One region of the Lysinibacillus sp. GW823-FHT06C08 genome, then DNA from elsewhere that is predicted to be linked to it. Evidence: riboswitches for the same ligand, from Rfam matches in the RefSeq annotation. Region 1 holds a riboswitch; the other holds the start of a gene.

Evidence for each region. Region 1 has a riboswitch for FMN ahead of AC1Q6O_RS04620 (ECF transporter S component). Riboswitches for the same ligand answer to the same signal wherever they lie in the genome.
Region 2: linked by a shared signal. The riboswitch ahead of ribE (riboflavin synthase) and the one ahead of AC1Q6O_RS04620 (ECF transporter S component) in region 1 are both predicted to bind FMN.

The regions. Positions count from the first base shown of each region.
Region 1 covers NZ_JBXAHN010000001.1:982,689-992,735, reverse strand. The annotation lists gene glnA (type I glutamate--ammonia ligase) at 1-266, opposite strand, end outside; gene AC1Q6O_RS04625 (sodium-dependent transporter) at 458-1,804, opposite strand; gene AC1Q6O_RS04620 (ECF transporter S component) at 1,983-2,570, opposite strand; FMN riboswitch at 2,790-2,977, opposite strand; gene AC1Q6O_RS04615 (RNA polymerase subunit sigma) at 3,131-4,414, opposite strand; gene sigX (RNA polymerase sigma factor SigX) at 4,411-4,944, opposite strand; gene AC1Q6O_RS04605 (ATP-binding protein) at 5,023-6,798, opposite strand; gene AC1Q6O_RS04600 (response regulator transcription factor) at 6,791-7,507, opposite strand; gene ccsB (c-type cytochrome biogenesis protein CcsB) at 7,623-8,804, opposite strand; gene resB (cytochrome c biogenesis protein ResB) at 8,801-10,047, opposite strand, start outside.
Region 2 covers NZ_JBXAHN010000001.1:1,276,384-1,281,307, reverse strand. The annotation lists gene AC1Q6O_RS06000 (spore germination protein) at 1-949, opposite strand, end outside; gene ribH (6,7-dimethyl-8-ribityllumazine synthase) at 1,100-1,567, opposite strand; gene ribB (3,4-dihydroxy-2-butanone-4-phosphate synthase) at 1,589-2,203, opposite strand; gene ribE (riboflavin synthase) at 2,231-2,869, opposite strand; FMN riboswitch at 3,117-3,242, opposite strand; FMN riboswitch at 3,361-3,486, opposite strand; gene AC1Q6O_RS05980 (ABC-F family ATP-binding cassette domain-containing protein) at 3,598-4,924, opposite strand, start outside.

The DNA of each region.
Region 1 (10,047 bases):
ACCTTACCTTTTTCAGCTGTCCAAGGAAAAATGACAAATGTATTGAAATCTGGTCTCAAGTACATATCAGACTCCTCTATACGTACAAAGCCTTCAATCGAAGAGCCATCAAACATAACCTTATTGTCTAAAGCTTTTTCTAATTGACTCACAGGTACTTCTACATTTTTAATCGTTCCTAATATATCAGTAAATTGTAGGCGAATAAACTTCACATTTTCTTCCTTTACTCGGCGTATAATACCTTCTTTTGTATAATGTTTCATTTTCCACCACTCCAATGTAAATTTAGTTAACACATTTTTTATAACTGCTTTTAAAATACATCATTTTATTGTTATTAGCAATATGTATGTAAAGTTTTATAACATCGTTTTTTTAGAATATATTTATCTTGAATTTCGATACATAAAAAAGGCGTACCCATTTACTAAATGGATACACCTTATATATATTTTTAAAATTGAAATAGCATATTAACGAATACTACGAGTATGACAGCAGGTACTATGATTAACATTAACATCCTGTAAATCGCATAATACCCCTGCCCCATCTGGCTTCCCATTAGCAGTTCTCTTTTCACAAATTCCTTATCCACTACATATGCAATAAAAATCGCAATGGACAAGTTACCCAATGGCAGCATTAAGTTTGATACTAAAAAGTCAGTTGCATCAAAAATATTCTTCCCAAAAACCGATACATCCGCTAGCAGGCTAGAGGAAAGGGATGCTGGGATGGCCGCAAGAAAGACGACTATACCTAGGCAAGAAGTCCATACGAGACGAGACTTCTGACTATTTTCCATAAATGCCGCAACAATAATTTCGTATAAACTAAACGAGGACGTTAATGTGGCAAATAAGAATAATAATAAAAACATCGCTAAAAATACTTCCCCAAATGGCATTTGGCTAAATGCTGTCGGTAACACCATAAATAACAAGCCTGGCCCAGCTGCCGGCTCTAAATCAAAAGCAAAAACGACCGGGAAGATAGCTAGTCCAGCTAAAAATGAAACAAGTACCGTTAGCATAACGACGGAGCCTGCTGAATTCGGTAAACTCACATCTTTTTTGAGGTAGGAACTATATGTAACAAGGCAAGAAAATCCAACGGCTAACCCAAAGAAGGATTGCCCTAAAGCTTCTAATAAGGCTTTTCCGGTAATATTTGAAAAATCAGGCCATAAAAAGAATTTTACCCCGTCCATGGCGCCATCTAATGTGACAGCACGTATCACTAGGACAATGAACATAATAAAGAGCAATGGCATCATCCATTTATTCGCCTTTTCAATACCATTTTGGACACCTAACGAAATAACAAGTACGTTTGCTAATGTAAACAAAGCCAAACCTACAATTGTAATCCAAGGTGTACCAATTATCTTTCCAAATAGTTCTCCAGGATCAATAGCCGGATCAATGACAGCACCCGCTACGCCTAGCCCACTATAAATAAAAATCCAGCCACCGACAACGCTATAAAATGTTAGTAATAAAAAACATCCGAGAACACCCATGCGGCCAATCCATGCCCATCCCTTTTTCGTAGGAGCAATTTTTTTATAGGCAGTAATTGCCTCTGACTGTGTACCTCGTCCTAAAATATATTCAGATAATAGCATCGGGAGCCCAATTAACAATGTAAACAATACAAAGATTAAGAAAAACGCCCCTCCGCCACTTTGTCCGGTTACATACGGAAGCTTCCAAATCGCTCCTAGTCCTATTGCAGCACCTGCTGATGCTAAAATAAATCCTAACTTACTAGACCACTGTCCTTTTTTTCCACTCATCTCTTCAAACTCCTCTAACTTTCTAAACTCTTCTCTAATTTTACATGAAATTATAGCTTTCGACTAGGTATTACTAAAAAAGAACTAGTTATACTTGGACAACCCATTACCTTTTTCTATTTTTTCTACATTTCGCCATAAAAAAGCCTCGAGTTCATCCCTCGAGGCTTAGTACATTTTATTTTGTTATATACATAGAACGCTGGCGGTCAATCCATTTACGCATTGTCGTAAATAATAACGCCATAATACCCGTTAATAAAATCCCTTTGACAATATTAAATGGTAAAATACCAGCGATAATCATTTTATAAAGTGAGTCACCTACAACAGGCTCCATTCCTAAGAAGTAAGTGTACATTGGTAAAAATACAGCATAGTTTAAAACACTCATTCCTACTGCCATCACAACTGTTCCTATTGCTAAACCTCCAACAAGACCAGCGATTGTTTTAAATCGATTAAAAATAAAGCTTACTGGCAAGATGAATAAAATACCTGTTACAAAATTGGCCATATGCCCTACCGGAACGCCTGTTGGAGTGCCTGAGAAAATCCAATCCAACACATTTTTAAACAATTCTACTAAAATACCAGCTACAGGTCCCATTGTGATTGCTGCAAGCAAGGCAGGCATATCACTGAAATCCACTTCCAAAAATGCTGGGAATGGCGGAATTGGGAAATTAAAAAGCATTAATAAAAATGAAATACTGCTCAGCATCCCAATCGTAATAAACGATTGAAGTTTGACATTTTTCTTCATAGAAAACTCTCTCCTCTTTGCTGATTCAATCTCGCAAGAAGAAAGGTGACGATCTTTCAATTGTTTCATGAAAAAACCCTTATGCGTTTAATAAAGCATAAGGGAGAAAGGCATAACGAATAAGCGTCCTCATCAACTAATTTTTGAGCACAGTTTAATAAAACATACAAAAAAGCGCTCGGTCATAGTTCATTTCATGACAATGAATGACGATCGTACCTTCATCTTCTCCCATCCAGACTTTAACTGTCGGCCTTGGAATTTCACCAAGTCAGCCATGCGAAAATTCGCACAGGTCGCGGGCTGAAGAGTTTAACATAAATCAAGCGAGCTAATGAATATATTCACTAGCGATTTATGACTCTATTACCGCCGGTCGGGATTTTCACCCTGCCCCGAAGATGAATCATATTATTTTATACTACAGCTTTACTATAATGAATTACGAAGTAAAAGTAAATAGTTCTGCTCAAAAAATCCGATTAAATTGCTATGTTTTATAAATAGAAAAGGCACTCCCGCCATACAGGAATGCCTCTCTTGTTTTTTTCTTCCTTCGACTATGGTAAAAATTGTTTATTTGGTCCCACTGGCTTTGGTAAATAACCCTTCAAATCAAAGCCTTCCCAGCTTTCTTGCACAACATTATCTAAAAGGAGCTGTTGATTAAAGCTAGCAGCAGTTAACATCATGGCCTCAATTAATTGAGTAGCTCGTATTGGTTCCATAGATGTTAAATCAAGCGGAATATCAAAAGTAACAACGACACCTTCCGCTTGTTCAGTGACTGTGTATGTTACATTTTCAGGCACTACGGATGTATAGACATCATCATTTTTATTTTTCATCAGTGTAAGTGCCTCTGTGACTGTCTCAAAAGATTGACGGAAATCTGGTGATAAATATTCTGCACCATTGGAATCATGGTACAAGTAATAATTATAGTGCTTTGCATTCGTTAAGGACATTCCTTGACTTGGCTCACCTTCTTGAGAAAACTCATACGGGGTTCCATCTTCATTTTGGATTTCCACTTCGGTGTATTCAGAGTCCGAGAATGTGTCTTCCATTGTGCCTTTATATTCATTTACTGCAGCAGAGGCAACATCATAGTCATTCCCCTTTGGCAAGACATGGATAAGCTTATCATCCTTTTCCTTCAGCTCACCTTTATAAGGATGATACTCTGTAAACCCTTTGGCCTCCTCGTCAATTTGAGGAGCATACTTTTCATATATCCGTAAGGTAGAAGGCTTCTCTTCTCCAAAATCCGTAGCCACACGTTCATTTGGAATCACATACGTCATAGGAACACTTTCCGCATCACGCCCTGCCAAACCAATACGGAATACGACAGCATCTTTTACATCCTCCTCATAGACAGATGTACGTAAAGATAAAATGCGCTCATGTTCCGCAACAATACTTTTGGAATCCAGCATTTCATCCTGCGTGGCCGCTTCCTTTGCTGCTGAATCCTCTTGCATCGTCGAAAACTGAGCCGTTTCAGGCATACTCGCTTGATCTTTTTGCTCACCTTGATTGTTCTTCAATATTGTGCCAACTAGTATTGTTAGCACAAAGACTGCGGCTACACTCATATAAATCTGCATATTACGTACTTTTGATTTCGTCGCAGGCTTTTGAATGATAGCACCTTCCTGTTGAGATGGTTCATCTTCTATAGGTTCTTGCATAGCTTCTTGAAGGTGGATATTATCTTGCAAGCGAGCATCTGCCATTAACCGATTTAATATATCTTCTTTCGAACGGTGGTCAGAAAGCTTAGGGGCATTGTTCAGTACATGTTCAAGCTGCTCATCATCAAATGCCTTATGTGTCATTGCCGTTTCGCCTCCTGTTCTCTGATCGGCTGTAGCTGTTGCCTTAAAAATTTAATGGCTCGATGCTGGGTTGTTTTTACCTTCGCTTCTGTCCAATCAAGTATTTGCGCCGTTTCTGCAATCGATAAATCCTGGAAATAGCGCATAATAATGACCATTTTTTGATCGCCAGTACAGTTTTCTAATGCTGACTCTACTTGCATAAATTCATCACTGGCCTGTAGCATTTCCTCCGGTGATGGTGTGTTTGAATGGAGCTGTTCCGTTTCCCAGTCAAAGAAATCAAGCGAATGCTTCTGACGCACTGCTTGCTTTCTAAAATGATCAATCGCAACATTTTTGGCTATTGCAAAAAGCCATGTTTTCTCACTACTATTGCCTGCAAATTGATCGTATGAGCGCAATACTCTTACATAAACTTCATGCGCTAAATCTTCAGCAAGTGTACGGTTTTTTACTAGATAGATTAGAAACTGGAACACGTCTTGATGATAGGCATCGTATAGTCGATGGAACACGGAGTCATTCAATGCACTCCACCCCCGTTCTATATTATTTGTCGTCTTACATTCACAGAAGTTACAGTCAATTAATAACAAACCATGTTATTAATCGAACGGTAAATAAAATGTGAAGGTAGTACCTTCCTTAAGCACACTATCTACCATAATATTTCCTGAGTGTGCCTTTATAATATTTCGTGCAATGGCTAAGCCAAGTCCCGTACCACCCTTAGATCGAGTACGTGCCTTATCTGCTTTATAAAAGCGTTCAAAGACATAAGGTAAATCATCTTGAGGAATACCATGTCCTGTATCTTGAACAGAAATTTTAGCGAATGTTGGCTCCTGCTCCACTTTTACTGTGACAGATCCCTCTTCCGTATGTCTTAGTGCATTGTCGACTAAATTTGTGAGTACTTGCTCGATGCGATCCTCATCTATATTAATCATCGCATCGTCATTAAATTCACTATCAAATAGTAGACGAATATGCTTTTCTTTTGCAACCTGTGCAAATTTTTGGGTAATACGTTCGAATGTAGAATTAATTGGCAATTCATCTTTATAGAGTGTCATATGCCCTGATTCCATGCGTGCTAAATCTAATAAATCCGTGACAAGGCGACCCATTCGTTTGGATTCATCATAAATAATTTTTGTTATTTCATTACGTTCTTCCAGATCTTGAATAAAATCATCATCCATCAATGCTTCAGAATAGCCTTGAAGCATGGCGATTGGCGTCCGCAATTCATGAGAGACGTTCGCAATAAAATCGGATCGAAGTTTTTCTAAGCGGTGTTGTTCAGTCATATCACGAATAACAGCGACTGCACCACGAATGTTTTCTCCACTATAAAGAGGACTAATTGTAAACGTATAGTAATTACCATCCATTTCAATTTCCTCTTCTAGCTTATCCTCAAACATGAGTACATGATCCAGCATATGATACAGCTCTGGCGGTATTGGCTTCGCACTTTGTGAGCCTTTGTTTACAAACCATTTTTGCATCAGACGTTCCGCTGGTGGATTACTTAATAATATTGTACGGTCGCGATTAAATGTAATCACTGCATCTGTCATAGATGTCAAAATATTGGATAGCTGTTCATTCTCTTGATTGATGACCTCTAAATTATGCTTTAATTGACGACCCATTTGATTGAAAGCAACTGCAAGCTGTCCAATTTCATCATTTTGAGTCGTAGGCATTTTCGCTTCAAAATTCCCTTTTGCAATTTCAAATGCCAGCTCACGCATTTTTCTAAGTGGAGAAGTAATACGTGAAGACAAGAAGAACGCAAAAAATGTAGTCAAGACAAATGCTATGAAAGCTGCCAAAAAGACAATTTTCGTCGTTTCCTTGGACGTTTTATGTAGGGCATCGGGGCTTTGATAGATGAAAACTGCTCCATGTACAGCATTCTCTACATTTAATGGGAAACCAAGTACAACGTAAGATTCCATTTTCTCTTGATCTGTAGAGGAGGGCATCATCATTTCTTTAGTAATTGGTTCATCTGATTGAAAAACCTCACGGAAAGATTTATTTGCCAAAATAGTATCTTGAATTTCCTTTTTATTGAGTCCCTCTTGCATGGCAAAGGATACCTCTACATGGCTGATTGCGATTAGTGCGTTGGTGCCTTTAGGTAAAATATCTTTTAATAATTCCGAAGTCGATTCAGCTGTTTCATTGTCATCCACTATACTTGCCACAGTGGCAGCGGTTTGACGTAAAGATATTTCCGCTTGCTGCATATGGTAGTTTTGAAGAAATTCAAGCATTAATACCGTGAAAACAAATAATACAAATGAAACGAGAAGCAATATGGTTACCCATAGCTTCCCGACAACACTATTCCATATTCTATTCATTGACAACCTCAAATTTGTAACCAACGCCCCAAACCGTCACGATCATTTTAGCAGCGTTTTCAGAAACACGGTTGAGCTTTTCACGCAAACGTTTTACGTGTGTGTCAACTGTACGTAAATCACCAAAGAAATCGTAATGCCAAACCTCTTTTAGTAGTTGTTCACGGTCAAATACTTTGTCTGGCGATTTCGCTAAGAAGTAAAGTAATTCATACTCTTTTGGTGTTAAATTCACCTCAATGCCCTCTGCCGTTACACGGTGTGCATCATGATCGATCATCAAATGCTGGAACACCACTAAATCTTTTGAAGAGGATGCATTTGTCGTTGGTGAGAATGCCTGTGAACGACGTAAAATGGCCTTCACACGTAACACTACCTCACGAGGACTAAATGGTTTTACAATATAATCATCTGCTCCTAGCTCGAAGCCTTGAACACGATTAGCTTCCTCGCCTTTAGCAGTTAATAAAATAATAGGAGTTGCAGCGCGTTCACGAATTTCTGCACACACTTCTAGCCCATCTTTTTCAGGCATCATAATATCAAGTAAAATACAGTGATATTCTTTTTCTAAAGATTTTTCGATCGCTTGTTCACCATTTTCTGCCTCGTCAACAAGGTATCCTTCTCGCTCCAGATACATTTTTAATAAGCGGCGAATTCGATCCTCGTCATCTACTACTAATACTGAAATATTTTCTGACACTTTCACGATCCCTCTCTTCCAATCTTTCTCTAACTTCTATTGTACATGGTGTGACACATATTGAAAAGAAAAGAAAGCCTCTTCGCTAGAGCGAAAAGGCTTGTTGTTTCACAGGTTATGCGTAGGAGTGTAAACCTGCAAGAATTAAGTTAACAGCAATTAGGTTAAATAATATAATACCAAAACCAATTAATGCTAACCAAGCAGATTTTTGACCTTCCCAGCCTTTTGATAAACGTAAATGTAGGAATGCCGCATAGAATAACCATGTAATAAGAGCCCATACTTCCTTAGGATCCCATCCCCAGAAGCGACTCCAAGCAATTTGCGCCCAAATCATCGCAAAGATTAAAGCACCTAGGGAGAATACAGGGAAACCAATTAGCACTGAACGATAACCAATTTCATCAAGTAATTGTAAATTAACACGCTTCACAAGTGGTTGGAAAATAGCACTTATTCGACGACGTGCAATTAAGCGAATTAATAAATACAATACTGACCCTACTAATAATGACCAAAAGACAGTTGTTAATTTCTTCGCATTAATTAATGCTGGCATTTCTACTATTGGTGACATGCCATGCTCTTCAACCGCCTCATACTCATTCATACCGAAAACTGGTGGTAAATTGTAAATGATTTTACGCGTAGTTCCTTCTTTATCCACATAATTGTAGCTAGATTCATAATCCATTGCACTGAATGTAGATGTCACAGCGACAAACCCAACAACTACTACAAGACAGTACATAACGGCTTCTAACCAAAATCGTTGTTTAGAAGGCTTCGTTAAATCTACAACCTTTAATAAGTAAATAAGTCCAGCCACAGCACTGATCGCTAAAATAGATTGCCCTAATGCCGCTGTAATCACGTGAATTGTTAACCAATGGCTTTGTAATGAGGGCACTAATGGACTTACTTCTTTCGGGAACATTGAAGCATAAGCGATAATTAAAAGTGCTACTGGTAATGCTACCAATCCAAGTGCAGATAAACGATAAATAAAGTAAATTAAAATAAACGCACCAACAATGAACATACCAAAGGCAGTTGTAAATTCAAACATATTACTTACTGGCGCATGTCCAGTATAAATCCATCGTGTAATAAAGTAGGCAAGCTGTGATACAAATCCAATAATTGTTACCACAATGGCAAGCTTACCCCATTTACCAGTGTTTTTACCTGTAGCATTCGCTTGTTTAATGGAACCACCAAATAATAACGTCGCAACTAAATAAGCAATAAAAGCTACAAATAACAGGTTTCCACTTATGTCAATCAAACTCATAAGGTGTTGTCACCTTCCTTTTCTTTAATGCCACCATCAGTGGACTCTTCGTCAGCCTCTTCTTTCTCTAACTGATCTTTGTATGAAGGCAATGCAGCAAATGCTGTAACAGCATCTAAATCCTTTTTCATGCTGAACATATTTTTATTAACATGGGCAGCCATTAAAACACGGCCATCCGGCTCTACTTGAAGCCATAAACGACGGTGATTCCAGTAAGATCCAATTACGACACCAATCATAAAGATAACGCCACCAACAAATAAGATAGGAATTGTACTATCTTTACGAACCGTAATACCAGACATATCACGCATCTCTGCTGCAGCAAATTTCATTCTATATTGATTTTCCCCCAGCGGTTCTAGTGGTGGCTGCATAATTTCCACAAAGCTTACTTCGCCTTCTGGTGTTTCTGGCGTAGTCATTTTAAATAAAAATGCTGGATTATTTGGAATCGATGTTTTTGTTTGGGGTTCTCCATTTTCAAAGCCATCAAAATCTGGTGTATAAACTAGAATTTGCACGGAAGACCCATTACCTAAATCATATTCTTTTTTAGGATTTGTTAAATCAATTTCCACTTTACCAAGTGATTTTTCACTCGCCTTATTAATTAATTCAAAATTCATTTGCTTTAATTCATTCAGACGATAATCCATTTGATAAAGAGCATAGCCATCTTCTTTTAATGGGTGATTGACACGAATCGAATAATCTTTAACTTTTTCCAGATTTTCCGTATCACCCGGGATTGCATCTTTAGGCTGTTTGTAAAGCGTAATGTCAGTTTGGAAGTTTTTTGCAACCACATTAACATTTTGCTTTACTTGCTCTCCTTGGGGTTCATTATCATGAGTTTCTAAAATAAAATCTCTGTTTTCAATGAAATAACCGTCCATGCCAGTAATAGCACGTGTTTCTCCCTCGCGGACCCATATCGACTCATCCACATAGAAGCCTGGTACAAGACGTAACATAACCCCACTTATGAAGATAATGAGCCCAACATGGTTTATGTACGGACCGTAACGAGAAAAGCGACCTTTTTCAGCTAAGAGAGCGCTACCATCTCGACGGACAGAGTATCTCATTTCAGTCATCTTTTGAGCCACTTTATCAAGCGTTTCCTCAGCGTCAGCCGTTATTTGACCCTCACCAAAAATGCGTTGACGCTTCATAAAGCTTTCATGTCTTTTAACACGTTGATTCTTTAGAGATTTATAGAGCGGGATTCCTCGGT
Region 2 (4,924 bases), 290 kb from region 1:
TTCTTGATTCAACCACTGTCGCAAGTAGAAGATAGGGGAGCTGCTCTTGATGATACGTCGTTACGGCTAGCCAAAAACCAGGAAGTAACATACTAATCAGTATCCCAAAAATTCGGAGCACCCGTTCCATTGAACTGACAATGACCGGATATTCATTGTCCTCAGATGTTTTAAAGAGCAGCATAATATTGGCGGGAATAATCATGGCATAGGAAACGCCATCGATCATTATTAGTATTCTTCCTCTCATTAATGCTTGAAGAGCAAAATCTGGTCTTCCCGTATAATCATGTCTAGGTAGAACTTTAGCCGTCTGTTCGATTGCCTCCATCAGTAAATCACCATTGACGACAATATCTGTATCAATTTTTTGTAATTGTAATCGGATTTGTTCTAGCATATTTAAATTCACAATGTCTTCCATATATAAAACGGCTACCGTTGTTTTAGAGCGTTGACCGATTTCTAATGTTTCTACACTAAATGAATTCGTAGGTAAACGTTTTCGTAATAAAGCTATATTAATAAATACATCTTCAATAAAATCATCTCTTGGTCCTTTTACAACTAACTCAAGCGTTGTTTCCCCCGGCTCACGATTAGGTCTATTTGAAATATCACTGGAATAAATCAAATGATCTTCCTCAAAATATAATAAGACATGGCCTTTGTAGACTCTTGTAATCATATCCTCTTTCTTAGTGACCTTTTGTAAATAGGGCACATGAAGATGCTGTTCAATTAGCTCCTCTAACGTTTCATCAGAACCACAGTTAAATAAGGATTGAACACGTTCGACCACAACCGTTTGAAGGAGTTCTTCGTCTATCATAGCATCACAGGTTATCATATGGACTGTATGTTGCTGAAATTTATACTGTTGGAATATTATATCAGCAGAGCGTTGAAATAGTGATTTCAACATTTTCAAATTCATCATTTGTTCCATTGAAATACTTCTCATCTCCTACTGAGCCTGCTCAAATTTAGTACATTTATGAAAACTACGACATGTAATAAATATACTTAGGCATATTTTTCCCATGGACATAAAAATTATTCAAGAAACAAATACTGTGATAACCTATTCAGAATGTTCTTAGCCAATCATTTTTTGTAGATTAGCCATCTCAATTGCCGATATCGCGGAATCATAGCCTTTATTACCTGATTTTGTTCCCGCACGCTCAATCGCCTGTTCAATATTTTCTGTTGTAACAATACCGAAAATAACTGGTACATTGGTCGTTAAGGATACATTCGCAATTCCTTTTGCCGACTCATTACACACATAATCATAATGTGTTGTAGAACCACGAATAACAGTCCCTAAACCAATAATGGCATCATATTTCTTTGTCTCTGCTAATTGTTTCGCAATAAAAGGCACTTCAAAAGCTCCTGGCACCCATGCAACATCAATAGATGCTTCATCTACACCGTGTCTTTTTAATCCATCCATTGCACCATCTAATAATTTGCTTGTAATAAACTCATTGAATCGACCTACGACTACCGCAATTTTTAAATCCGTCCCAATTAATTGTGCTTCAAATGTTTGACCCATTTTTTAAAATCTCCCTCGTTATTAGTTTGTTGTAAATGATTGACTGCGATAAGTGGCTAACGCCTCAATGGAAATCATTTTTAATCCATGATGTGCTGCATACTTTGTCAATTCATCAAAGCGCATCATGTGACCATCGTCCCCCATAATTTCACAAATCACTCCAGCAGGAATACTGTGACAAAGCTTAGCTAAATCAATGCTCGCCTCCGTATGGCCCCTTCGCTCTAAGACACCATTATCCTTTGCGATTAGTGGAAAAATGTGTCCTGGTCGACGAAAATCAGTTTTTTTCGCCTGAGATCCCAACATCTTTTGTATGGTGAATGCCCGCTCAAAGGCACTAATCCCCGTTGTTGTGTCCATATGATCGATACTTACGGTAAATGCTGTTTGATGGTTATCCGTATTGTGCTGAACCATTGGGTGCAGATCTAACTGATGTGCTAGCTTCTGCGAAATCGGCGTACAAATTAGACCTTTTCCATAAGTCGCCATAAAGTTGATCGTTTCCGGAGTAATAAATTCAGCAAGCGCTAGAAGATCCCCCTCATTTTCCCGATCCTCATCATCCACTACGATGATTATTTTCCCTTGCTTTAAATCCTCTATGGCATCTTCAATTGCATGTAGCACTATTTTTCATCTCCTCATTATGTGATTTTAAAAACCATGTCGTGCTAAATAATCTCTTGTAATCATTGACTTGCCTTGCTCATTTTTCAATTCGTTTAAAATATATTTACCGACTAAATCTGTTTCAATATTGACGAAAGCGCCTACTTTTTTCATACCTAAAATCGTTTCCTTGTAAGTATGAGGAATCAGTGAAATCGTGACCTGCTTCGTTTCAACATGAAAGATTGTTAAGCTTGTGCCATCAATCGTTACGGAGCCCTTCGGAATACAGAAACTTGTTAGTTCCTCAGACAATTCGATATCAATATAAACCGCGTTGGCCACCGGACGTTTTCGTAAAATCTTCCCAACACCATCGACATGACCAGCAACAAAGTGACCCCCAAATCGCCCATTAGCAGGCATCGCACGCTCCAAATTAACCGGATCCCCTATTGTCAGCTGATGTAAATTTGTAGCTTTGACGGTTTCAGGCATAACATCCATCGTAAGCTCTCGATTCGTAAAATGAGTAACCGTTAAACAAACACCATTGACCGCTATACTATCCCCTAACCCCACATCTTCAGCAACTTTCGATGATTGAACCGTAATTTTCATACTGTTCTTATTGATTTGCAAGGCTTTAATAGTGCCAATATCCTCCACAATACCTGTAAACATTTCTTCACCTGCTTTCACACTGATCTTACGTAGCTTCTATCCGTGGCTTTTGGGTTTCTATCCGTCACTCTTGAGCTTCTATCCGTCACTTTTGGGTTTCTATCCACCACTCTTGAGCTTCTACCCGTCTCCCTTCTTAAAGCTCATATAAAAAGAAAAACCCCTTTGACAAAGGGGTTTTGGGAGTATAAGACATCAATAAATAAGCCTATTTGGATATACATTTTTTCCATAGACTAGTATCTTATTTGTTCTTCTCCCATCCAGACTATCACTGTCGGTTTTGGATTTGCACCAAATCAGCTTGCGCTCACGGACTTTGAATTGCTTCATCACCGCCGATTGGGAATTTCACCCTACCCCGAAGAACATCTTCTATTCAATTGATTGGCTAAATAAAAAAACTTCCCAACATACTTGCGGGAAGTCGTGTCATAAATGCATAGTCAAATAGACCTTCTAAATTACATTGAATTTAAAAAGCTCGCACTTATACCCTTCTCCCATCCAGACTGTTACTGTCGGTTTTGGATTTGCACCAAATCAGCTTGCGCTCACGGACTTTGAATTACTTCATCACCGCCGATTGGGAATTTCACCCTACCCCGAAGGATCATTTTATTTAGCTAGTTCTTACGATAACACTATTTAATTATATTATCTATACTTCTGTCTGTAATTTTTAAAAAAGGGGCCACCTCTTGCTATATAGGTAGCCCCTAAATCCTTTAATGGCTTATTTTTTGAACATAATCATCATAATTTCCCGAAAAGGCCGTCATCCCAGTTGGTGATAATTCAAGCAATTTATTTGCTAGCTTATTAAGGAAATAACGATCATGAGAAATGCATAATAAGGTGCCGTCAAATTGCAATAGCGCCTCCTCCAAAACTTCCTTGCTAAATAAATCAAGATGATTGGTCGGCTCATCCATAATAAGCACATTGGCTTTTTGCAAAATAAGCTTTGCTAACGCTACACGCGCTTTTTCCCCGCCGCTAAGGGAGGCTATCTTTTTAAAAACATCCTCTTTCGTAAATAAAAAATTACCGAGTACTGACCGTATTCTTGCCTCTTCCATCGAAGGGAAAGTACTCCAAACCTCTTGTAATACCGTATTATTAGGATGTAATGTCTCTTGCTCTTGATCATAATAGCCGATTGTCACACCATTTCCCCATGCGATAACGCCACGGTCCGGAGACAATTCATGTAATAACGCCTTCAAAAGCGTTGATTTCCCAACACCATTTGGACCTACTAATGCGACCCGATCTCCTCTATCCAAGGAAAACTCAATATCTTGCAATAATATTTTCTTGCTATCTTCTAGCTGATAGGAGAGCACTACATCTTTTACCTTCAACACTTCTTTATGAGATCTCTTATCTGTAGCAAATGTCATTTGTGCGTGTTTTAGATCCTTCTGAGGCTTTTCAAGACGATCTATTCGTTCGAGCTGCTTCCTTTTGTTCTTAGCGCTTTTCGAGGAAGTAGCCATCGTAATATTCCGCTCAATATAATCCTCCATTTTGGCGATTTGCTGCTGTTGCATCGTATATTTCTTTTCCATTAATTCGCGATTTTTCACCTTGCTTTCCACATACTTAGAATAGTTACCGCTGTATGTTGTTCCATGGGTGCGTTCAATCTCATAAATTTCATTGACAAGGGCATCTAAAAAATAACGATCGTGCGAAATAACAATAATAGCACCCTGATAGCCACGTAAATAGCTTTCAAGCCAGTTTAAAGTCGCAAAATCCAAATGGTTAGTCGGTTCATCTAACAGCAATAAATCCGGCTGCTCTAGTAAAATTTTAGCAAGTGCCAGTCTAGTTTTCTGTCCACCACTTAATGATTCGATAAGAGTGTTTGTCGGGATGCTACCAAAGCCCATTCCATTTAACATACTATTTATTTTTGCCTCGACATCATAGCCACCTTGCTGTGAAAACCAATCTGATTTGCTGGCATATATCTTCATTACCTGTTCCAGCTTTTCGGGGTTATTGATGCAGGAAGGCTCACCCATCTGCATTTCCAGCTCTCGA